Regions from separate parts of the Ralstonia sp. SA306 genome, predicted to be linked through region 1. Evidence: riboswitches for the same ligand, from Rfam matches in the RefSeq annotation. Region 1 holds a riboswitch; the other holds the start of a gene.

Evidence for each region. A riboswitch is a leader RNA that binds a small molecule or an ion and turns the genes downstream of it on or off. The one in region 1 is predicted to bind cobalamin.
Region 2: another riboswitch for cobalamin. It lies ahead of M1D44_RS03230 (TonB-dependent receptor domain-containing protein); the one in region 1 lies ahead of M1D44_RS21000 (HoxN/HupN/NixA family nickel/cobalt transporter).

The regions. Positions count from the first base shown of each region.
Region 1 is NZ_CP096452.1:974,414-986,304, reverse strand. It holds gene M1D44_RS21005 (hypothetical protein) at 558-737, shown strand; cobalamin riboswitch at 910-1,088, shown strand; gene M1D44_RS21000 (HoxN/HupN/NixA family nickel/cobalt transporter) at 1,185-2,249, shown strand; gene M1D44_RS20995 ((2Fe-2S) ferredoxin domain-containing protein) at 2,246-2,575, shown strand; gene M1D44_RS20990 (cobaltochelatase subunit CobN) at 2,572-6,681, shown strand; gene M1D44_RS20985 (putative cobaltochelatase) at 6,678-8,621, shown strand; gene cobA (uroporphyrinogen-III C-methyltransferase) at 8,618-9,379, shown strand; gene M1D44_RS20975 (cobalt-precorrin-7 (C(5))-methyltransferase) at 9,376-10,083, shown strand; gene M1D44_RS20970 (precorrin-8X methylmutase) at 10,080-11,666, shown strand; gene cbiD (cobalt-precorrin-5B (C(1))-methyltransferase CbiD) at 11,663-11,891, shown strand, end outside.
Region 2 is NZ_CP096451.1:656,131-668,021, reverse strand. It holds gene M1D44_RS03235 (FecCD family ABC transporter permease) at 1-511, opposite strand, end outside; gene M1D44_RS03230 (TonB-dependent receptor domain-containing protein) at 508-2,403, opposite strand; cobalamin riboswitch at 2,529-2,779, opposite strand; gene M1D44_RS03225 (hypothetical protein) at 2,947-3,267, shown strand; gene M1D44_RS03220 (cell division protein ZapA) at 3,270-3,587, shown strand; RNA gene ssrS (6S RNA) at 3,803-4,022, shown strand; gene M1D44_RS03210 (EVE domain-containing protein) at 4,178-4,648, shown strand; gene M1D44_RS03205 (SIMPL domain-containing protein) at 4,743-5,444, shown strand; gene lgt (prolipoprotein diacylglyceryl transferase) at 5,511-6,413, opposite strand; gene M1D44_RS03195 (LysR family transcriptional regulator) at 6,428-7,372, opposite strand; gene ilvD (dihydroxy-acid dehydratase) at 7,501-9,174, shown strand; gene M1D44_RS03185 (DUF2486 domain-containing protein) at 9,229-9,654, opposite strand; gene M1D44_RS03180 (DNA polymerase III subunit chi) at 9,651-10,079, opposite strand; gene M1D44_RS03175 (leucyl aminopeptidase) at 10,101-11,609, opposite strand; gene lptF (LPS export ABC transporter permease LptF) at 11,724-11,891, shown strand, end outside.

The DNA of each region.
Region 1 (11,891 bases):
GCCTGCTATGCCATGAAGGTTCAGTTGTGATGCCTCGCTACACAGTTGCAGTCGCCCCCTTCCTCACAAGTCTTTCGGCTGTCCTGTACGTAACCATTTTCCGAGCAGTTCCTTCACGCAGCGCTGGCACAGGTCGAGACTAACCACGTTGCCGTCACCAAAGACAGAATTGACGCCGCAGGAGTGGTCAAGCGATAGTCACTCTTGCAACTCACCAGGCTCCTCAGGGGTCAGCCGACGCTGGCACCGATCACAGGTGCATGCGGTCAGCTCTTGGGCAGTATTTGGCCAACGAGTGAATAGGGCTACCTCACGAAAGTGAACAAAATTGCTTCCGTCCGCCAGGAGCACTGCAGCGTCTGCATGTCGCCGCTGCGTTATCTGCAAGCCTCCTTTATTTTACATAAGACAAATTATGCGGGAATTTAGGTGCTAGAGCCAGGTTGTGATGTCCGGTTAAAGCCAAGTCCAAATGTCCGAGTGCTCGACCGACCGAAGAACCTCCAGGCGCTCACGGATGGGCACCTCAAGACTGGATTGCTGCTGCCCGGCTTGGTGTGAGCGCCCGTCAAGCGTTGCGTTTGTTGCGACGCTATCAGGTTCAAGGTGCAGCGGGTCTGCAGAACCGACATCCAGGCCGACCGGCCAACAACCAACTGCCGCCCGGTCTGGAGTTACGCATGCGCGGGCTGATTCGGGACAGCTATGCGGATTTCGGCCTGAAGCTGGCGGCCTAGAAGCTGCGTGAGTGCTGGCCACCGAGACGGTGCGCCAGATCATGACTGACGCCGGTTTCTGGGTGCCAAGGAAGCGACGGCCGGCCAAGGTGCACCAGCCGCGGATGTACGGAAGATTCACGCGCATGACTACGCGCTGCGCGATGTTCACATGCCCAGCCTCATCGCGTATGATCCGGCGACGAATGATGGTGCCCTTGAAGGGTGAAACGGGAACACGGTGTGAAGCCGTGGCTGCCCCCGCAACTGTAAGTGACGAGCCCGTATCAAAGTGCCACCGGAGGGTTCCGGGAAGGCGATGCGCGGTGATGACGCACAAGCCAGGAGACCGGCCATCATCTCTTGTCGACGTGGGGTCAATCCGGGCGGGGTGTACTGGGGGATACGAAAAGCGGCCAAGCCGTTTTGTCCTGTCTCGCGGCGATGCATCTCGCAAAGAGGCCTTCCGTGGCATCGCCGCTCTCGCGCCGTTTAACCTCCCCGTCCCGTACGCCAGTCAGCCTGCTGGCAGTACTCATTGGACTGAACCTACTGGCCTGGGCATGGGCGCTCACCGCCTTTGCCGGACAACCCGGCTTGCTTGGTACCGCACTACTGGCCTACCTGTTCGGGCTGCGCCATGCAGTCGATGCCGATCACATCGCCGCGATCGACAACGTGGTGCGCAAGCTGGTGCAGCAGGGCCAACGCCCCTTCGCAGTGGGTTTCTTCTTCTCCACCGGACATTCGACGTTGATCGTGCTGGCGGTGTTCGTCGTTGTTACCGCGAGTTCCGCCATGGGTGCACGTCTTGGCGCATTCAGGGAAAGCGGCGGTGGCATTTCGACGGCCATCTCCGCCCTCTTCCTGCTTGTCATTGCGGCAACCAACCTCTTCATTCTTTGTGCGGTGTGGAAACAGTTCGTCCGTTTCAGGAAGGGAGAAGCGATCCGTGACGAAGACATCGACACGCTGACGTCCGGCAATGGCGTCATGGCGCGGCTGTTTCGCCCGATGTTCCGGCTGGTCACCAAGAGCTGGCATATGTTTCCGCTCGGTTTCCTGTTCGGCCTCGGGTTCGACACGGCCACGGAGATCGGGCTGTTTTCAATCTCAGCGGCCCAGACGCCCAAGGGCGTCCCATTCCTGTCGGTCATGGTCTTCCCCGTTCTGTTCACCGCAGGCATGGCCCTGATCGACACGCTCGACAGCATCCTGATGGTCGGCGCCTATGGCTGGGCCTTTGTCAACCCGATGCGCAAGCTCTGGTACAACATCACGATCACGTTGACCTCGGTGCTGATGGCGTTCGTCATCGGCTCCATCGAGGCGCTCGGTCTGGTGGCCAACCGCCTGAGCCTGCACGACGGGCCGTGGGCATGGGTTTCCGTACTCAATGAAAGACTGGCGGAGTTCGGCTATCTGGCCATCGGTCTCTTCATCCTGAGCTGGGCCATTTCAGCAGGCATCTATCAGTGGAAAGGCTACGACCGTCTACCCTCCCCTGCACTGATGAAAGGCGGCCCGCAATGAGAACGCACGATCGGCATGTATTGATGTGTACGGGCCCGCGCTGTACGGACAACGGTGCCTCAGCAGAAGACATGTTCAAGGTGCTTGGCCAAGCAATCGACGCGTGCGACGGTTTGCGCGTCAAGCGGACCCGCACCCATTGCTTCGCGGTCTGCAAGCAGGGACCGATCATGGCGGTGTATCCGGACGGCATCTGGTATCGCAATGTGGACGCCGCCGCCATCGGCCGCATTGTCAGTGAGCACCTTGCGGGCGACTGCCCGGTCGAGCCGCTCATCTTTCACCGCCTAGGTGTTGGCGACGTGGAACCGGAGGCCGAAGCATGACAGGCAACATCTCGCCCCGTGTCGTGTTGCTCAGTCACGCCGGCACTGACCTGACCGCGCTGGTCCGTGCGCGTGCCGCCCTCCCCGGTGATTTCGCTGCGGTCGAAGCGGTGAACCTGCAGACCATCGACAGCGCTGACCGCATGAACATGCTGCTTGCGACCACATTGCTTGAAGCGCGCGTGGTCGTTGTGCGATTGCTCGGCCGCGCGCATGACGTGCCGGGCTTCGATGCGCTGCTCAAAGCCGCATCGACGCACCACCAGGCGCTGATTGTCGTCAGCGGCACCGGCGAGCCAGACCCCGAGCTGGCAGCGCTGTGCAATGTCCCTCCAGCCTTGCAGCATGAGGTGACGGCCTACCTCCAGGCTGGCGGCGTGGGCAACATGGCGCAATTGCTGCGTTGCTTGTCCGACCGCCTGTTGATGACCGGCTTCGGTTACCAGCCGCCGGCGGCACTCCCCGAGCACGGTATCTACCACCCCGCGCTGCCGCTGCAGACCACGCTGGCCGATTGGGCCGCCGATACCGCGGCCTGCAACCCCCAGTGGCCGACGGTCGGGATTACGTTCTACCGGGCTCACTGGCTTAGCGGCAATACCCGCTTTATCGACATGCTCGTCGATATGCTGGCCGAACGTGGCCTCAACGCGCTGCCGGTCTACACCGCGTCGCTACGCGCGCTGGATGCTTCCGGCCAACCCGCCGCACTGGGGCTGTTTGTTGCCGATGCAGCCTGCCGCATCGACGCACTGATCAACACTACCTCGTTCGCGATGGGCGACGTCAGCGCGGATGGCCCGACCCTGCCTGGCTGGTCGGTGGCAGCACTCGGACAGTTTGGCGTCCCAGTGATCCAGGCCATTGCCAGCAGCATGACGCAGGCCCAGTGGGAAGCGTCCGAACGTGGCCTCAACCCCCTCGATACCGCGATGAACGTCGCACTGCCAGAGTTCGATGGCCGCATCGTGGGCGTACCGGTCTCATTCAAGGACAGTCAGGGCGACATGCGGGGCGAGACCCACTACGTGCCATTGGCTGACCGGATGCGCCGGCTGGCCGGCGTGGTGGCACGCCAGGTCGCGCTACGCCGCACGCTGCCGGAACACAAGCGTGTCGCCTTCATCTTCACCAACAGCAGCAGCAAGGCGTCGCAGATCGGCAATGCGGTGGGCCTGGATGCGCCGGCCTCGCTGTTTGCCCTGCTGCACGCCATGCGGGCCCAGGGCTACCGCATTGAAGGCCTGCCCGAGTCGGGCGATGCGCTCATCCACGACCTCATCGACCGCGGCGCCTACGACGAGGCCTACCTGAGCGCCGATCAACTCCGGCACGCCATTGCCACCGTTCCCACAGCGCGTTACGCCGAATGGTTCGGCCAACTGCCGCACGTGCTACAGCAACGAATGCGCGAGCGCTGGGGTGAGCCGCCGGGTGGCGCCTACGTTCATGAGGGCAAACTCGTGTTTGCCGGCATCGAATACGGCAACGCCTTCGTCGCACTGCAACCGCCGCGCGGCTACGGCATGGATCCGGATGCGATCTACCACACGCCCGACCTGCCGCCCACACATCACTACTACGCCCTGTATTGCTGGTTGCGTGATGACTGGCAGGCAGACGCCATTGTTCACGTTGGCAAGCACGGTACGCTGGAGTGGCTACCAGGCAAGGGCGTGGGCATGTCGCAGGACTGCTTCCCGGATGCGCTGCTGGGCGACATGCCGATGCTCTACCCGTTCATCCTGAACGACCCGGGAGAAGGGTCGCAGGCCAAGCGCCGCGCGCATTCGGTGATCGTTGACCACCTCACTCCACCGATGACCACCGCCGACACGTATGGTCCGCTGGCGCAACTGACGCAACTGGTGGACGAGTACTACCAGGTCGAAATGCTGGACCCTGCCAAGCTGCCCCTGCTGCAGCAGCAGATCTGGGACCTGATCAAGGAAGCTCAGCTCGACACCGATCTGGCCGCAATGCGCGGCCACGAGAACGGTCACCATGACCATCCCGCGCACGCCAGTGCACAAGCGGCCACCGCCGGCAAGTACCGACCGATGCCAACCGCAGGCAAAAAGACAGCCGTGCCGAAGCACCGGCTGATGCCCACCGGTAAGAAACATCACCCCCATGGCGGCCACGGTCATCACCACCATCATCACGATGACGGCCACGGTCATGACCATGATGATCACCACCACGACCACAGCCACACGTGGGATACAACGCTGAACAAAGACGGCGTACCGCTGACGCTGGCCCAGATGGAGGGCGTTGACGTCGCGCACCTGATCGAGGACATCGATGGCTACCTGTGTGAACTGGGCGCGGCACAGATACGCGACGGCCTGCACGTGCTGGGCAAGGTTCCGGCCGGGGATGCACTGATCGACATGGTCTGTGCGCTGGTGCGCCTGCCCAACCTCTCGGTTCCAGGGCTGCCGGCCGGCGTGGCTGCCGCGCTCGACATCGATTGGGCAGCGTTGCAGCACGACAAGGGCCACCGGCTGGATAGCATTCCGCCCACGCTCGCCCGACTCGCCGCGCGTACGCTCGTCACCCGCGCCGATGCATTCGACGCGATCACCGCTCTCGGCCGGCAGTTGGTGGCCAGGCTGGCCGCGTGCCATTTCGATGCCAACGCGATCGACGCGACGCTGGCCGATGTGCTGCCGGGCACGATGGGCATCGAAGCCATCCGGCAGACCCTGGCCTATGTCTGCCGCGAACTGGTGCCCAATCTCGCACGCACCTCGGAAGAGATCGACAACCTGCTCAAGGGCCTTGCGGGGGGCTACGTACCCGCCGGGCCGAGTGGCGCACCGACTCGCGGCATGGCGCACGTGCTGCCAACCGGCCGCAACTTCTACTCGGTGGACCCGCGCAGCCTGCCGTCGCAGGCAGCATGGCGTGTCGGCTCGGAGTTGGCCAACGAAGTCCTGGCGCGTCATCGCAGGGAGACCGGCCGGTTGCCTGAGTCAGTCAGCATCAGCGTATGGGGCACCAGCGCCATGCGCACCCACGGTGATGACATCGCCCAAATCTTCGCCCTGCTGGGCGTGCGCCCCCGCTGGCAAGCAGAGAGCCGGCGCGTGACCGGTGTCGAGGCGATTCCGTTGTCCGAACTGGGCCGCCCGCGCATCGACGTGACGGTACGCATCAGCGGCTTCTTCCGTGACGCGTTCCCGCACCTGATCCACCTGGTGGACGAAGCCGTGCACATGGTCGCCAGGCTCGATGAGCCGGCTGAACAGAACTTCCTGCGCAAGCACTACCTGGCTGACCTCAAGCACGACTTGTTCCGCCAACTGCAGGGCGATAGTGCCGAGCAGCGCGCGCTCTATCGCGTCTTTGGCTCGAAGCCGGGAACGTACGGCGCGGGCATCCTGCCCTTGATCCAGGAACAGAACTGGCAGGAAGACGCCGATTTCGCCACGGCCTACATCAACTGGGGCGGCTATGCCTACGGTCGCGCAGACGATGGCACCGATGCGCGTGCCGATTTCCGGCACCGTCTGTCGGGTGTCGAAGTGGCCCTGCACAATCAGGACAACCGCGAGCACGACATTTTCGACAGCGACGATTATCTGCAGTACCACGGCGGCATGATCGCCACCATCCGCAGCCTGACCGGACGCCAGCCGCGCCACTACTTTGGAGACAGCCATCAGCCGGACAACCCCGCCGTACGCGGGCTGAAGGAAGAAGTCCTGCGCGTCTTCCGCGCGCGGGTGGCCAATCCGAAGTGGATCTCCAGCATCATGAAACACGGCTACAAGGGCGGCCTTGAGCTGGCGGCCACGGTCGACTACCTGTTCGGCTACGACGCCACCGCCCATGTCGTGGATGACTGGGTGTACGAGCAGGTGGCCGAAACCTATGCCTTTGCACCGCAAATGCAGCAGTTCTTTGCCCAAAGCAATCCCTGGGCACTCACCGCCATTACCGACCGGCTTCTTGAGGCCGCACAGCGCCAGTTGTGGGCCCAACCCAAACCGGAAACCCTTGCTGCGTTGCGAGCGCTGCATCTGCACGGTGAAGCCATGCTCGAAGCGCGCGGAGAGGTTCGCACACCAGGCCACGCAACAGCCCGCAAACCATGAGACACCACTACCCGTTCACCGCCATCGTCGGCCAGGCGCAGCTCAAGCGTGCGCTCCTGCTGTGCGCGGTCGACCCGACCTTGGGCGGCGTGCTGATCCGTGGCGACAAGGGCACCGCCAAGAGCACGGCCGCGCGCGGTCTGGCCGATGTCCTGCCGCCGATCCAGCGCGTGGCCGGCTGCACGTTCAACTGCGAGCCGGAAGCCCCGCTGGCCGAATGCAGCGTATGCCAGGACAGCACGCGCGACATCGCCAGTGCACCCGTGCCGTTCGTCAACCTGCCGCTCGGTGCAACGGAAGACCGTGTGCTCGGCAGCCTCGACTTCGAACGCGCCCTGAAAGACGGCAGGAAAGCCTTCCAGCCCGGTCTGCTTGCCGCTGCCCATCGCGGGCTGTTGTATGTGGATGAGGTCAACCTGCTGGCCGACCACCTGGTCGACGTGCTCCTCGACGTTTCTGCCATGGGCCGCAACACGGTGGAGCGCGAGGGTCTGGCGATCAGCCATCCGGCGCGCATCACGCTGCTCGGCACCATGAATCTGGAGGAAGGGGACCTACGCCCGCAATTACTGGATCGCTTTGGCCTGATGGTGGAGGTAAGCGCGCCGCGCGACCCAGCCGTACGCGCCGAGGTGGTGCGTCGACGGCTCGCGTTCGAGGCCGATCCGAAGTCATTCATCGCCGCGTGGCAACCGGAAACCGATGCTTTGCGCGCGGCCATTCGCACCGCGCAACAGCAGGTGGCCAGCGTGCGGCTTCCCGACTCGCTGCTCGCCTTTATCAGCCAGGTGTGCTGCGAATTCGAGGTCGCGAGCCTGCGCGCGGATATCGTGATCCACAAGGCAGCGCGCGCGCTTGCCGTGCTGAACGGCCGCGACGTGGTCACTGCCGAAGACGTGCGCGAAGCCGCCGAGCTGGCGCTGCCGCACCGCCGCCGGCGCAAGCCCTTCGAGCAGAGCGGCCTGGACAGCGAGCGCCTGGATGCGTTGACGCAGCAACAGCAGCAGCTTGCCCAACCGCCCGCCCCGGCAGATGACACCCGCGCAACGGGTGACGGCGAAACAGCCGAGTCAGAACTTGCGGACAACCGCACCGATGACGTTGACAACGCACCGCAATCCAATAGCGCAGCCGAGCGGTTGTTTATGGCCGCCGCAGCGGATGCGATCGGGCGCATCGACGTGGTTGCAATGCAGGCGCATGAGGCCAGTGGCCGGCGCAGCCGTATCGTGGGTGCCCGCCGCGGCCAAGCCATCAGCGCCGTGCCAAGCCAAGCCCCGAACCAGCTTGCGGTAGACGCCACGCTGCGTCACGCGCTGATGCGCAACCCAACCGAGTTTGAGGTGACCCGCGCCGATCTGCATGACAAGGTGCACGTGGGTCAGCAGTCCAACCTGATCCTGCTGGTGGTGGATGCCTCCGGCTCAATGGCGGCACGCCGGCGCATGGAGACGGTCAAGTCCTGCGTGCTCGGCCTGCTGCAAGACGCTTACCAGCGCCGCGACCAGGTTGCCGTGATCTGCTTTCGCGGCGAGCGTGCCGAGCTGGTGCTGCCGCCCACCCGCCAGGTCGAGTTGGCCGAACTGGCTCTGCGCGAGCTGCCGACCGGCGGCAGGACGCCGCTGGCGCATGCGCTGCATCTGGCCGCGTCCACGCTGGCACAGCACGATGGCGCCACACCGCTCCTGGTGGTGCTCAGCGACGGACGCGCCAACATCGCTCTGAACGAGAGCGCCGATCCGTGGCAGGAATCGCTCGATGCGGCCCAGAGTCTGGCAGCGCGGGGCACACCAGCCCTGGTTCTGGACACTGAGCAGGATTTCGTGCGCCTGGGCCGCGCCCACGAGCTCGCGCAAGCGCTGCATGCAGATTGCCTACCCCTGGACCAGATCAGCGGTGAGCAACTGCGGCTGACCATCCGCGAAAGGCTGCCGCGATGAACCCGCGTGGCAAGGTGTACTTGATCGGCGCCGGTCCTGGCGATGTCGAGCTGCTGACGCTCAAGGCGGTGCGCCGCCTGGCGCTTGCCGACGTCGTGCTGATCGACGATCTGGCCAACCCGGAGGTGCTGCAATTCGCGCCAAAAACAGCCGAAGTGATCCACGTCGGCAAGCGCGGCGGCGGTGCCTCCACCCCGCAAGCCGACATTGAACGCCGCATGTTGGACGAAGCGCTGGCAGGGCGATGCGTTGCCCGCGTCAAAGGAGGCGACCCGTTCGTCTTCGGGCGCGGGGGCGAAGAGATGCAAGCCCTGCTTGCCGCCGGGATCGAAGTGGAGGCGGTCAACGGCATTACGGCCGGTCTCGCGGTGCCGTCCACACTCGGCATCCCGCTCACGCATCGTGATCATGTGCACGGTGCCATCTTCGTCTCCGGCCACAGCCTCCAGAATGACGAACCCGATTGGCCGTTGCTCGGCCGCAGCGGCATGACGCTGGTGATCTACATGGGCATCGCAAACCTCTCGCACATCAGCGCACAACTGCAACAAGCCATGCCGCCCGACACACCGGCCGCCGCGATCCAGCACGGCACCCGGCCAGAGCAGCGGCAGGTCTTGAGCACGCTGGCGCGCCTGGCCGACGATGTTGCGGCGGCCGGCCTGGGCAGCCCGGCGCTGCTTGTGATCGGCTCAACCGTCGGGCTGGCCAGAGACGTGCCGCGCCTTGCGGCGACACAACATAAGGAAACGCAATGATCATCTGCATCGGTGCCGGCCCCGGCGATATCGGTTACCTGCCGCAACGCTCCGCCGAATTGATTCGCAACGCCGACGTCGTTGCCGGATTCAATGCCGTCGTCAACGTTGTGCAGGCGCTGATTCCTCAAAGCGCCGAAGTCGTGCTGATGGGCTACCGCGATCAGGTCGCCCAGCTCGACAAGGTGGCGCAGCTGCATCACGCCGGGAAGAAATGCGTGGTCGTGTTCATGGGCGACATCCACTTCAGCGGCTTCCAATATCTGGAGCGGGTCGAGCGGGCGTGCGGCCATCCGGTCGATACCATCCCCGGCATCTCGTCGGCGCAAATCCTGGCGTCGCGCGCCAAGGTGTGCTTTGACGAGACAACCTTCATCACCTTCCACCGCCGTGGTGATCTGACACCGTTCAAACGCCATCTGGTGCATGTGCTTGAAGACCAGCGCAACGCCATCGTGATCCCCTGCCCCTGGGACGAGGCACGTTCGTTCATGCCCTGGCACATCGCCGCGTACCTGCTCGAAAACGGCATCCCCGCGCAGCAGCCGGTGGAGGTATGGGAGCATCTCACGCAAGCCGAGGCCCAATGGCGCGGCACCTTGGCCGAGTGCGCGCATCAGCGCTTCTCCGACATGAGCATCATGCTGATCCGCACCATGAACCCCATCCCCAGTCAGATCGAGCCACCGCCGGAGACGCAATGAGCGCGACCACTAACACCGCCACTGACTACGCCATCGTCCTGGCTGGACACGGCAGCCGCGACCCCGACGGCGTGGGCGAATTCGAGGCGCTGGTCGCGCTCCTGCGCGAGCGTGCCGGTGGCCGCATGGTTGCGCATGGCTTTCTGGAATTCGCTACGCCAACCATCGACCAAGCAGTCAACGCCGTCATCGCCAATGGCGCACGGCGCGTGGTGATGGTGCCCGGCGTGCTGCTTGCGGCCACGCACGCCAAGAACGACATGCCTAGCGAACTGCTCGCACTCAAGCAGGCGCACCCCGGTGTCGACTTCCATTTCGGGGCAGCGATGGACCTGCACCCCAAACTGCTGCAGCTCTGCCGGGAGCGCATCATCCAGGCCGAAGCGCTCTCGGGGCACACCGTGGCGCGCGCCGATACCTGTCTGGTTGTTGTCGGACGCGGCACCTCGGACCCCGATGCGAATTCGGAGATATCCAAGGTTGCGCGCATGATCGAGGAAGGGCTCGGCTTCGGTACCTCGTTCGTCTGCTATTCAGGCACTGCCCGGCCGCTGGTGGCCGATGGCCTCAAAGCAGCCGCGCTGCTTGGGCACAAGCGCGTCGTGGTACTGCCCTACTTTCTGTTTGATGGCGTACTGGTCAAGCGCATCTACGCCGCGGCCGACGATCTGGCAACCCGCCACCCGGAACTCGAGGTGGTCAAGGCGGGCTATCTCGGTGCGCACCCGCATGTGGCCGATGTGTTTCTGGAGCGCGCAGCAGAGGGCATCGAAGGCCGGGCCACGATGAACTGCGCGCTCTGCAAATACCGTGTGCAGATCGTCGGCTTTGAAGAGCAGGTCGGCACGCCGCAGCAGGCTCACCACGGCCTGGTACGCGGACTGCTCGGGCGGGACGAAACAGCGGGCGCCCCCGCTCCCGCTGCGGAATGGCCGCCCTACGTGCCGCACCCGATCGAAGCCGAGAGCATGCGCATCATCGACCAGGGACGCGACTGGTCCGACGTGCCGGACGATCACCAGATCGTGCTCAAGCGCCTGGTGCATACCAGCGGCGATTTCGACATCGTCGATGACCTGTATTTCTCCCCCGGCGCAGTGACGACCGGCATCCGGGCGCTGCTGCGCTGCCGCCGCATCGTCGCCGACGTGACCATGGTGCAGACGGGGCTCAAACGTGCGGTGCTCGACCAACTTGGCATGCAGACATGGTGCGGCGTGCACGACGAGGAAACCCGGTTGCTGGCCGAGGCGCATGGCATTACGCGGTCCGCAGCGGGCATTCGGCGTGCCTGGCAGAAGTTCGGCAACGATGTCGTCGTGGCGATCGGCGATGCGCCCACGGCGATCATGGAACTGGTGCGGCTGGTGCGCGAGCACGGCTGGCGCCCGCAGCTTGTGGTCGGACTGCCTGTGGGCTTTGTCGGCACGCGCGAATGCAAGGACGAGTTACGCCGCCTGCTGCAGGTGCCGCGCATCACCAACCGTGGCACGCGCGGCGGATCGCCGTGGGCAGCGTCGGCCATCAACGCACTGATGATCGCGGCAATCGATCAGGTCCACCGCCAGAATCAGATGCCGTGACCAGCGAAGCGCACCGCCGCCCCTTCGATCTCGCCACGCTGGCCCCCAATGGCCTGCGCCGCGGCCGCACGACCGGCAGTTGCGCCACGGCCGCGGTCAAGGCTGCGCTGTTGATGCTGTTGCGCGGCGAGGTCGCCAGCGAAGTCGAGGTCAGCCTGCCCGACCCCGACTATTACCTGCTGGTGCCGGTGGAGAACGTGGAGCGGCTGGCAGACGGCTCGGTGC
Region 2 (11,891 bases), on a different replicon from region 1:
CCCAGCCGGAAGCCATCACCACGCCACCGAGCAGCAAGCGGGCATTGGCCTCGCCGGGCTCGCCGCGCCACAGGTGCTGACGCGCCAACGCCGCCACCAGCGCCATCGACAGCAAGGCTCCGGCTCCAGCACTTGTCTGCACTGCCCACCAAGGCAGCGAAAACAACATCGCCGTAAGTGCCGCCACTGCCCCGCCGCCGGACACGCCCAGCACATACGGATCGGCCAGCGGATTGCGCAGCAGCATCTGCATGAGCGCTCCGGCAAAGGCCAATAGCCCGCCGGCAGCAAATGCAGCGCCCGCACGCGGCAAGCGTAACTCGGTGACGATGCCTGCAGCCAGGCCATCGCCACCGCTATTGCCAAAGAAGAGGGCCCGCCAGACTTCAGCGGGCGACAGCTTCACACTGCCGAGCATCAATGACGCTACCAGCACCGCCACGCACGCAAGCGCCAGCAGCGACCACAGTCGCCAGGCAAAACCGCGTGCGCGCAGTGCAGGTGTTGTCATCGCTTCGGTTCGTGCTGTTGCCACGACAGCGTGAAGAACACTCCACGCGAAGGTGTGTTGTAGCTATACGCTGTCTGGTAGCTTTTGTTGAACAGATTCTCCAAGCGCGCCGACAATGCCCAATCCGGCGTGATTTGATAACGCCCCATCAGATTCACCATGCCATAGCCGCCCATTACGTTGGACGAGAACGACGAATCGCGCCGCTCGCCGCTCGCGTTCCATTCCGCACCTGCAGAGAATGGTCCAAAGGTCTTGCCCAAATACACGCTACCGAAGTGCCGTGCGCGGCGCGGCAGCACCTGGTTCGGTGTGGCCGACAAGTCCTGCGGGTTCTGCATGGTAAAGCTGGCACGCACATCCACGCCATAGATCGCACCGCGGTACGAGGTTTCCAGCCCATTCACACGCGCGCGGTTCACGTTGGCGGCGATGCAGTTGAACGCCGCATCGCACTGCGAGGTGATGAGGTTGCTGTAGTCCGTCTCGAACACCGTCATGCGCACCAGGCCGATCGCGCCGCTGTATTCCACTCCCCCTTCCACCGACCGCGCTTTCTCAGGCTGCGCATTCGGGTTGCCGTAGTTGGGGTAGTACAGATCGTTGAACGTCGGCGCACGAAAGGCGTTGCTTACGCTCGCCACAGCCTTCCACTGCGGGTTGAATGCAAAGCCGTAACCCGCGTAATAGCTGTTGGCGCTACCGAAATCCGAGTAGCGATCACGGCGCAGGTTCAACTGCAGCTGGTGCGGGCCAAACGTGCCCTCGTAGCCCAAGTAAGCCGAATCGACACGGCGGGTGGGCGCGTCATACGCATCGCTGTCGATAGTAGTTTGCGCGTGCTCCAAGCCCACCTTGAGCAACTGCTCGGGCATGAACGCCCAATCGTTCTGCCAGCTCGCCTGCTGGGTGCGCGTGTTGAAGCGACCGTTCTGTACGGCGTTCTTGAAGTTGACGTTCTTGTCGTCGCCTTGCGAGAGCGTCAGGCGCGTCTTCCAATCCTGCGTGACCTTGCCATCCAGGTAGGCCGACATCGACCGCACCTGGTTATGCGCAATGTTGATATCGGTCGAGCTGCCAAAACCGCTGTCGTAACTGGCGTCGCCCCAGGTCTGAAAGTACGTCAGCCCTGCCTGCCAATCCGCGGAAAGGCGATGCGACAACTGCGCCGACACGCTCTTGTTCGTATAAGGGTTGTCGTTCGGGTTGGCATTCTTGGCTTGCAGTGGGTTGATTGCAGAGAACCCGTCGGTCTTGAACTCCGACACTGACACAGCGAACGACGTATCCCCGCGCTCGCCCAGCGAGCCGTTGATACCCGCCTGCGCGCGCTTGGTGTTGCGTGCGCCGTACTCAATCTCTGCATTGGCCAATGGGGCATGTCCCTTGCCACTGCGCGTGAAGATCTGCACCACGCCGCCAATCGCGTCGGAACCATATAGCGCCGACACGTTGCCGCGAACGACCTCGATATGATCGATCTGGTCGGCCATCAGTTGATCGATCTGCGTGGCCCCCAGCGTGGCGGAACTCACCCGCACACCATCAATGAGAACCAGCGTCTGATTGGAACCGGCACCGCGCATGAAAAGGCTGGCGTTGGTGCCAGGCCCGCCGTTCTGCGCGATTTCGATGCCGGCCTCGCGGCGCAGCAGCGTCACCGCGTCCGGCGCCTGCGAGCGCTCGATATCGGCGCGGCTGATGACCGTCGTGTGCGGCAATGCATCCGACAGGGGCTGCTCGCTGCGCGAGGCCGTCACCACCGTCGGATTCAGTTCACCCACTGGCGTGCTGGCTGCCGGTGCATTGCTTTGTGCCCAGGCCGGCACGACTGCACCTGCCATGACCCCCGTTAGTGCGCTGGCAAGCGCGCGCATGGCCGTCCGGGGCATTCGGAGTGGCCGCTTTGTAGTCAAGCTCATGTTGAAAAGACAAGAAGCGTCAGCCGGACCCGTTCCCCCGCAGGTCACTGGCAGCAGGATCTCGATGCGGTTCCCTCCGGGGCTTCACATCGGCTCTGAGATCCACCGTCCTGGCCGGTATCCGGGCTGGCGAAGCGGCCTGCCCGCCTTCCCATTCCCAGAGGAACAGTGGCGTATGGACAGACCGCGCGGTACCCATCTTCTTCTTGGCGAGATGGCAGGCACACGCGACGTTCGCTTACCGTTGCGGGGGCAGCGCAGGTTGGCGCATCGCTTGGGGCGCGCGCTCCCTGCTTCCCGTTTAACTGCAGATGGTGCTGCGGGCACCAGGACGCCGCGAAGTTTAACGGAAAAGGCACGCTAAACCCGCCCAAGTCGCGGTAAAAACACACCCTTCGCCCTTTGTGCCCGCTGCGTCGCCTCATGCCGCCGCAACTCGCGCATCCGTATGGAGGACAGGCGCGACGCGCATGATCGGCTAAAATCCCCCCACTCGATTCTGATTGACACCCAATGCTGAACGAACTCGAACAACTTGCCGGCAAGATCGCGCGCGTGCTGCGTCACGCCGATGCGCTAGCCGCCGAGAACCAGCGCCTGCGCGCCGAAGTCGAGCGGCTTCAGGCGGAAGCCGATGCCTCCAAGACCGAGCGCGACGCGATGGTCGCCGATCGCAGCGTGCTCAATGCCAAGATCGAAGAAGCGCAACTGCGCATCCAATCGATTCTCGACAAGCTGCCCACGGCTACCGACGCGCGCCAGCTTGACCTCCTCGGCCAGGCCGCAGGCGCCGATGAAACAACGGCCGCCCCCGCCCCGCATTCGGAGACCTAAGCATGAGCAGCAAGCAAATTGAAGTGAACATCGCCGGGCAGCCCTACAAGTTTGCCGTCTCGGTCGATAACGAAGCGGCCCTGCGTGAAGCCGCAGCCATGGTCGACAATCAGATGACGCGCATCAAGAACGGCTCGAACACCAAGGGTATCGAGCGCGTTGCCGTGATGGCCGCCATTAGCATCGCGTCGGATTTGCTGTCGATGCAACGCCAGGCCGCGTCCGATTCCGCCCTGCCGATCGACTCGATTCGCGCCAAACTGGCCGACCTGAACGCCCGCACTGACGAGGCGCTGCGCCAGTACGGCGAAGTCATTTGACTCAGTACAAAACGTGTTTGTAACCGGATCGCATCCGGGCTTGGGTTCGGATGCGAACGGGTGTATAGTGTCTCCCAATGGCTTCCGGAATCTCCCGCAAACCCTTGCAGCATAAGGCTTTAGCGGCTATAGAGTAGAGAAAAACGGTTGCCTGCGATGAATCTTTCAGACGCATCGCCATGCGCTCGAAACACAGCGTGATGATGCGTCTGACAGTTTCCCTGCCTGGTTCGCCATGGCCATTAATTCCTTGAACCGATAAGCATTGCTTGGTGCGGGATATGCCGTGTGGGCGAGCGCGTCTTCCAGTGCATAGCGTGCGACGCAAGTCGTGGGCTCCCTGTGCTGGTGATGTACCCAAAATGCGGCTTCCGCTGCCACTCTGAACCTCACTTGGGTTCAGGATGCGGGTCTAGCGGCCAAGGTGGGGACCCAACAAAGGGCGGTAGTGCACATGTGCGCTACCGCCTTTTTCTTTGCCTATCCTCGATACACCCGCTATTACCGCACCGCTAATGGCGAGGCCGCGGCCGTGTTGCTATGCTGCGCACACCGTCACCTCCCCGCACGTCGCCCGCGCGCCCCACACGATGGCCACCCAGTACTGGTTGATGAAGTCCGAGCCCGACGAGGCCAGCATCGATACGCTGCACGCCGAAGGCACGCTGCCCTGGACCGGCGTTCGCAACTATCAGGCACGCAACTTCATGCGCGACCGCATGCGCATCGGCGACGGCGTGCTGTTCTACCACTCGTCTTGTCCGCAACCCGGCATCGCGGGGCTGGCGGAAGTCTGCTCGACCAGCTATCCCGATCCCACGCAGTTCGACGCCAAGAGCAATTACCACGACCCCGCATCGAAGCCCGAAGCGCCGCGCTGGATGCTCGTCGACGTGAAGTTCGTGCGCAAATGCGCGCTGATTGATCTGCCGACGTTGCGTGCGCAGGAACAGCTCGCCGACATGACGGTGCTGCAACGCGGTAACCGCCTGTCGATCACGCCAGTCACACCTGCGCAGTGGCGTTACATCACCACCAAATTGATGCGCGATCCTGAGTGAATGGTTGGCATCGGCGGGGAATTGTTACAAACGTGATGAACGATGCGCGTAACAGCCAGTCAGACGCATCACATTGCTTTTTTGGGAGAACACAATGAAATCTGTCCTGGCCGCAACCATTTTGGGGACTGCAATCATGACGACTGCTTTCGCACAAGCTGCTCCTGAAACGAATCATTCGGGCGTGCTGTCGCTGGATGCGCAGGCCGTAGCCGAAGTGCCGACCGACACCGTCACGCTCACACTGGGCGCCGAGCAGGAAGGCGCGGACCCGGGCGCGATCTCCACGGCCCTGTCGCGAAAGGCCGATGAGGTGATCAACCAGGCAAAACGCACGTCCGGCGTACAGGCAGAGACAGGCGGCTTCAACATCTATCCGAACACCGATCGCAACGGCAAGATCAGCGTCTGGCGTGGCCGTGCGGAAGTGCGCATCACATCGAAGGACTTTGCTGCGGCGTCCAAGCTGGCGGGCCAACTGGCCAACCAGATGCAGGTGCAGAACGTGAACTTCACGCTCTCGCGCGAGGCACGCTCGGCGGCGGAAGCCAAACTGATCGATCAGGCCGTGAATTCGTTCCGCGACAAAGCACTGACGACCACCAAGCTGTTCGGCTACACGAGCTACACGATCCGCGACGTGCATGTGAGCGAGGGCAGCAACAACCCGGGCCCGCGTCCGATGATGCGCATGGCAGCGGCTCCGGCGTCGTACGATTCGGCACCGGTGCCCATCGAGGGCGGCAAGGCCCAGGTGACGGTGACCGTTTCCGGTGCCGTGCAGATGCTGAAATAAGCAGCGAGCCGCTCCATGAAAAAAGCCACCGAAGTTCGGTGGCTTTTTCTTTGTGCGATAGCAGCGTCAGGCGTGCGCCTGGCTTTTTTCGCCGTTGCCTGCACGACGATACGACCAGACCAGCATGGCAATGCCGATCAGGATCATCGGCAACGACAGCCACTGCCCCATCGACAGGTTCGCCGCCAGCAGGCCGAGGAAGTTATCCGGCTCGCGGGCAAACTCCGCAATGAAGCGGAACACGCCGTAGCCGAGCAGGAATGCGCCAGACACCGCGCCCATCGGTCGCGGTTTGCGCGCGTACAGCCACAGCAGGATGAAGAACAGCACGCCCTCGCCGAGGAACTGGTAGATCTGCGAGGGGTGGCGCGGCAGCATGTGGTACTGGTCGAACAGAGCTTGCACGCCGCTGGTGACGGCCTCTTGCGCGTGCGAGAGCAGCCACTCCCGGTCTTCGCCCTGCGCCTGCGGGAACATCATCGCCCAAGGCAGATTGGGCGACGACACACGGCCCCACAGCTCGCCGTTGATGAAATTGCCAAGGCGCCCCGCTGCGAGGCCGCACGGCACCATCGGCGCGATGAAGTCGGTCACCTGCATCCACGAGCGGCCGCGCATGCGCGCATACAGCATCATCGCGACGACCACACCGAGGAAGCCGCCGTGGAAGGCCATGCCGCCTTCCCAAACCTTGAAGATGTCGAGCGGGTGGGCGAAATACCAGTCGGGCTTGTAGAACAGCACGTAGCCCAGGCGCCCGCCCAGAATCACGCCCAGCACGCCGTAGAAGAGCATGTCGTCGAGGTCGCGGCCGGTCCAGCCTTCGGCGGCGATGTGTGGCTGGCGCGTGCGCAGGCGGCCGAACCACAGGAACATGATGAACGCCGCCAGATACATCAGGCCGTACCAGCGGATGGCGAGCGGCCCCAGATGCAGGGCGACGGGGTCGAATTGCGGATGGATGAGCATGAATCCTGTGGGTTTCAGGTTTGGTTGTTTTCTTGCAGCTTGGCAACGGCTTCGGCACTGGCCACGAACCACGGCAGCACCGGCGAAGCCGCATCTCGCCGCCACACGAGCCCGGTCTCGATGAACGGGCTTGGCGCGGCAAGTTCGAGATAGACCACGCCGGTCCGCTGCAGGTTGCATAGCGATGCCGGGACCAGCGCAATCCCCATCTCAGCGGAGACCAGGCTGACGATGGTCTGCATCTGGATGGCTTCCTGGCCAATGCGCATCGCGGCCCCAGATTCTCCTGGCCGGCCGCCGTGCGCGGCATGATAGCCGGTAATGATGTCATACAGCGCAGGCGCGGACCGGCGCGGGAAGATGATGAGCGATTCGGCCGCCGCATCCGCCAAGGCAATGGGCTGGCCCGGCACCACGCCCCATTGCGCTGCGCGCGATGCGGGCACCGCCAGCACAAGGCGCTCGCGCACCAGCGGGCGGTATTCCAGCTCGCCGGGCACCGAGCCCGCGTGATGCGCGATCACGACACCCGCGTCCACATCGCCGGCCAGGAGCGCTTCGATCTGCACATCGCTGGTGGCCTCGCGCAGCAGAAGCTGCACCTCGGGCCGCGCGTCGCGAAAGTGCCGCAGCAAGGCGGGCAGGATGCCGTAATCGGCGGTGCTGACGAAGGACAGCGACAGCGAGCCGACCTCCCCGCGCGCCAGCCGCTGCGCCAGACCGGGCAGCGCATTCGCCTCGGCAAGCACACGCCGCACCTCGGCCAGCCAGCGCGCACCGACGGCCGTCAACGCCACGGAGCGCTGCGTGCGATGGAACAGGGTGACCCCGAGTTCGTCTTCCAGCGCGCGAATCTGCTGCGACAGCGGCGGCTGCGTCATCGAAAGACGCTCGGCGGCGCGCCCGAAATGCAATTCCTCGGCAACGGTCACAAAGTAGCGAAGCTGGCGCAGATCCATATCGGCGATTGATATATTTTTCGAATCAATAATCAATCAATAATATATTTGACGCGCCATTTCTCCAAGTGCATGCTGGGCGCCAAGCTGTTGACTACAACGATAGTGCCGCCCCCACGGAGACCACCATGCCAGACAACAAGCGTTCGCAGCACATCACCCAAGGTGTGGCACGCTCGCCCAACCGCTCGATGTACTACGCATTGGGCTACACGAAAGACGACTTCAACAATCCGATGATCGGCGTGGCCAACGGCCATTCGACCATCACGCCGTGCAACTCGGGCCTGCAGAAGCTGGCCGATGCCGCCGTGGCTGCAGTAAAGGATGCCAACGCGAATCCGCAAATCTTTGGCACGCCGACCATTTCCGACGGCATGTCGATGGGCACGGAAGGCATGAAGTTCTCGCTGATCTCGCGCGAGGTAATCGCCGACTGCATCGAGACCTGCGTCAACGGCCAATGGATGGATGGTGTCGTCGTTATCGGCGGCTGCGACAAGAACATGCCAGGCGGCATGATCGCCCTGGCGCGCACGAATGTGCCAGGCATTTATGTGTACGGCGGCACCATCAAGCCGGGCCACTGGAAGGGCAAGGATTTGACCATCGTCTCGTCGTTCGAGGCCGTGGGCGAATTTACCGCCGGCCGCATGAGCGAGGAAGACTTCGAGGGCATCGAGAAAAACGCCTGCCCGTCGAGCGGGTCGTGCGGCGGCATGTACACGGCCAACACGATGAGTTCATCGTTTGAAGCGCTCGGCATGTCGCTGCTGTATTCGTCGACGATGGCCAATCCCGATCAGGAGAAGGTCGACAGCGCAGCCGAATCTGCGCGCGTGCTGGTCGAAGCCGTGCGCCGCGACCTGAAGCCGCGCGACATCATCACGCGCAAATCCATCGAAAACGCCGTAGCCGTGATCATGGCCACCGGCGGCTCCACCAACGCCGTGCTGCACTACCTGGCCATCGCCCACGCGGCGGAGGTGGAATGGACGATCGATGACTTCGAGCGGGTGCGCCAGCGCGTGCCCGTCATCTGCAACCTCAAGCCGTCGGGCCAATACGTGGCGACCGACCTGCACGAGGCAGGCGGCATTCCGCAGGTGATGAAGCTGCTACTCAACGCCGGCCTGCTGCACGGGGATTGCATCACCATCACGGGCAAAACGCTGGCTGAAGAACTCGCGCACGTTCCCGACCAACCGCGCGCCGATCAGAACGTGATCCTGCCGATCGACAAAGCTCTCTACAAGGAAGGCCACCTCGCCATCCTGAAAGGCAACCTGGCCGAAGAAGGCGCCGTGGCGAAGATCACCGGCCTGAAGAATCCTGTCATCACCGGCCCGGCGCGCGTGTTCGACGACGAGCAAAGCGCGATGAGCGCGATCCTGAGCGACCAGATCAAGGCCGGCGACATCCTCGTACTGCGCTATCTGGGGCCGAAGGGCGGCCCCGGCATGCCGGAGATGCTGGCCCCGACCTCAGCCATCATCGGCAAGGGCCTGGGCGAGTCGGTCGGCTTTGTCACCGACGGACGCTTCTCGGGCGGCACGTGGGGCATGGTGGTCGGCCACGTCGCGCCGGAAGCGTACGTGGGCGGCACGATCGGCTTGGTGCACGAAGGCGATTCAATCACCATCGACGCGCATCAGCGCCTGTTGCAGTTGAACGTGCCAGACGATGAGCTTGCCCGCCGCCGCGCCGCGTGGAAGCAGCCAGCGCCGCGCTATACGCGTGGCGTGCTGGCAAAGTTTGCGAAACTGGCAGCAACGGCCAGCAAGGGCGCGGTAACGGACTGAGTTCGAGCAGCACCAACAAAAAACCCGCCAGACGGCGGGTTTTTCTTTGTGCGATCAGCGCTGCGGGGGCTTCTGCTGCGCGGCGAGCGCATCGTCCAACGCCGCGCCCAGCCAATCCATCAGGCGGGCCTCCAGCGTGCGGGTCAGGTCAGCGGCGAGCTGTTCGCTCAACAGTGACAGGCGTGATTCCATGGCTGCGCGACACTGCGCTTCGATCAACGCCGGCCACTCGGACTGGAAACGCCACATCACGTCGCCCATCACGCGGGCGGCATCGGTCCCTTCGGGAGGCATGGCCGAAGTGGGTGCAAGGCCTTGCTCGCACAGGGCGGGCGGGACGTCCACGTTGCCGGCTTCAGTCGTGGCGGGCAGCGGCGCGGCAGGCGCGGCCGTAGGCGCCACATCCTCCAATTCGACAATTTCCGTCAGAACAGGGATGTTGTTGTCCGCGTGGGACCCGGGATAGCGTCCGTCGGTCATGCGCGCCCCACGTCATGATGTTGGATCGGATAGCCGCGATCGCGGTAGAACCGGAAGCGATCGCGCGCAGCGGCGCGATCGGCGTCGTCATCGCCAACGATCTCGATCAACCGGCTAAAGCGCGCGAACAGCGCCGGCGGTTCAGGCGACAGATTGACCAGAATGTCGTGATGCGGCGCGTCGTCCAGCGGCTCGGATGCATCGGCCAACAGGATGGGCGTCTGCGCGGCCAGCGGATGCCTCAGGCCGCAGTGCGGCAGGAAATCGAGCTGGCTGAACGTCCACAACTGCGTGTCGAACGCTTGCAGCGCAGCCTGATCTCCGACCACGATCACTTTCTGGCCCGCGCCGTAGGCCTTGCGCACGAGCCGGCAGGCATAAGCCAGCTTGCCGGGCACGTTGCTGTGAAAGTCGACGCGAGTCATACGGTGCTTTACCTCTGCCAATCAACCGCGGTCCATCAGGAAGCGCGTCAGCAGCGGCACCGGGCGGCCCGTGGCGCCCTTGGCCGCGCCGCTCTTCCAAGCGGTGCCGGCGATGTCCAGGTGGGCCCAGTCGTACTTTTCGGTAAAGCGCGCCAGGAAACAGGCAGCCGTCACGCTGCCGGCCGGACGGCCGCCGATGTTGCCCATGTCGGCAAAGTTGGACTTGAGCTGCTCCTGGTATTCCTCATCCAGCGGCATGCGCCACGCTGTATCGAGCGATTGCTTGCCGGCCGCCACCAGCGCACCCGCCAGCGCGTCGCTGCGGGCGTACATGCCGGTGTTGATGTGGCCGAGCGCGATGATGCAGGCGCCCGTGAGCGTTGCCACGTCGATCACCACCGCCGGCTTGAAGCGCTCCACGTAGGTGAGCGCATCGCACAGGATCAGGCGGCCTTCGGCGTCGGTATTCAGGATCTCGATGGTCTGGCCCGACATGCTGGTCACAACGTCGCCCGGCTTGGTGGCAACGCCACTGGGCATGTTCTCGCAGGTCGGCACCACGGCGATGACGTTCTGCTTGAGTCCCATTTCGGCCACAGCACGCAGCGTGCCCAGCACCGAAGCGGCGCCGCACATGTCGTACTTCATCTCGTCCATGCCCTCGCCCGGCTTGAGCGAGATGCCACCCGTATCAAACGTGATGCCCTTGCCGACCAGCACCACCGGGGCCTGCTTGGCGGGGCCGCCCTCGTAGCGCAGCACGATGAATGCCGGCGGCTCGACGCTGCCCTTCGTCACGGCCAGGAAGGCGCCCATCTTCAAGGCTTCGATCTGCTTGCGGCCAAGCACTTCCACCTTGAGCTTGAAATCCTTGGCGATCTGGCGTGCGGTGTTGGCCAGGTACGTCGGCGTGCAGATGTTGGACGGCAGGTTGCCCAGATCACGCGTGAGGTCCATGCCGTTGGCGATGGCGGTGCCGCGCGCTGCGGCCACGCTGGCAGCCTTGGCATCGGCTGCAGATACGGTCAGGACGACCTTGCGCAGGCTCGTACCGTTCTTGTCGCGCTTGCTCTTGAGCTCCGGATGGCGCTCGATGAAGCGGTAGCTGGCTTCGCGGATGAGCGTGACGGCGGTCAAGACCGCCCAGGCGGTGTCTTTGTCGCGCGCGGTGTGCTCGGTGAGCGCCCACGTCACGCTGGTGGCCTTGGTGCTGGCCAGCGCGCGCAGTGCGGTGCGCACGGCTTCGGCGTAGGCGCGATCGGTGAAGTCGGCTTCCTTGCCCAGACCGACCAGCAGCACGCGGGCAGCGCCCACGCCGGCCACTTCGTGCAACAGCAGCGACGTGCCGCGCTTGCCTTCAAAGTCGCCCAGCTTGACGAGGCGGGCAACCAAGCCCTTGGTGGCCACGTCCAGCGCCTTTGCAGCACCAGCCAGGGTCTGCGACTCGAACAGACCGATCACGAGGCAATCGCTCTTGGCAGCCAGGGCGCCCGCTTTGGCCCAATCCAGGGCTTTTGTGCTAAATTCCATCGCGCTTCTCTCTATGAGGCGAGTCAACGAAAGCCCACATTATCCGCCATTTTGCGCAGGGGCTCCGGTGGAACGTACACCGGCTATGACCTCGCCCTCCCATCCCGCATCCGCATGATTTTTGAACAAGCCCTGCGACGCGAGCTGTCATTCACCGCCGGCGCCGTCTTCCTCGTGCTGCTGACGTTCATGCTGACCACCCTGGTGATCCGCATTCTCGGCATGGCCGCCAACGGCGAAGCGAACCCGAACGACGTCCTGCTCCTCATCGGCCTGGCAACG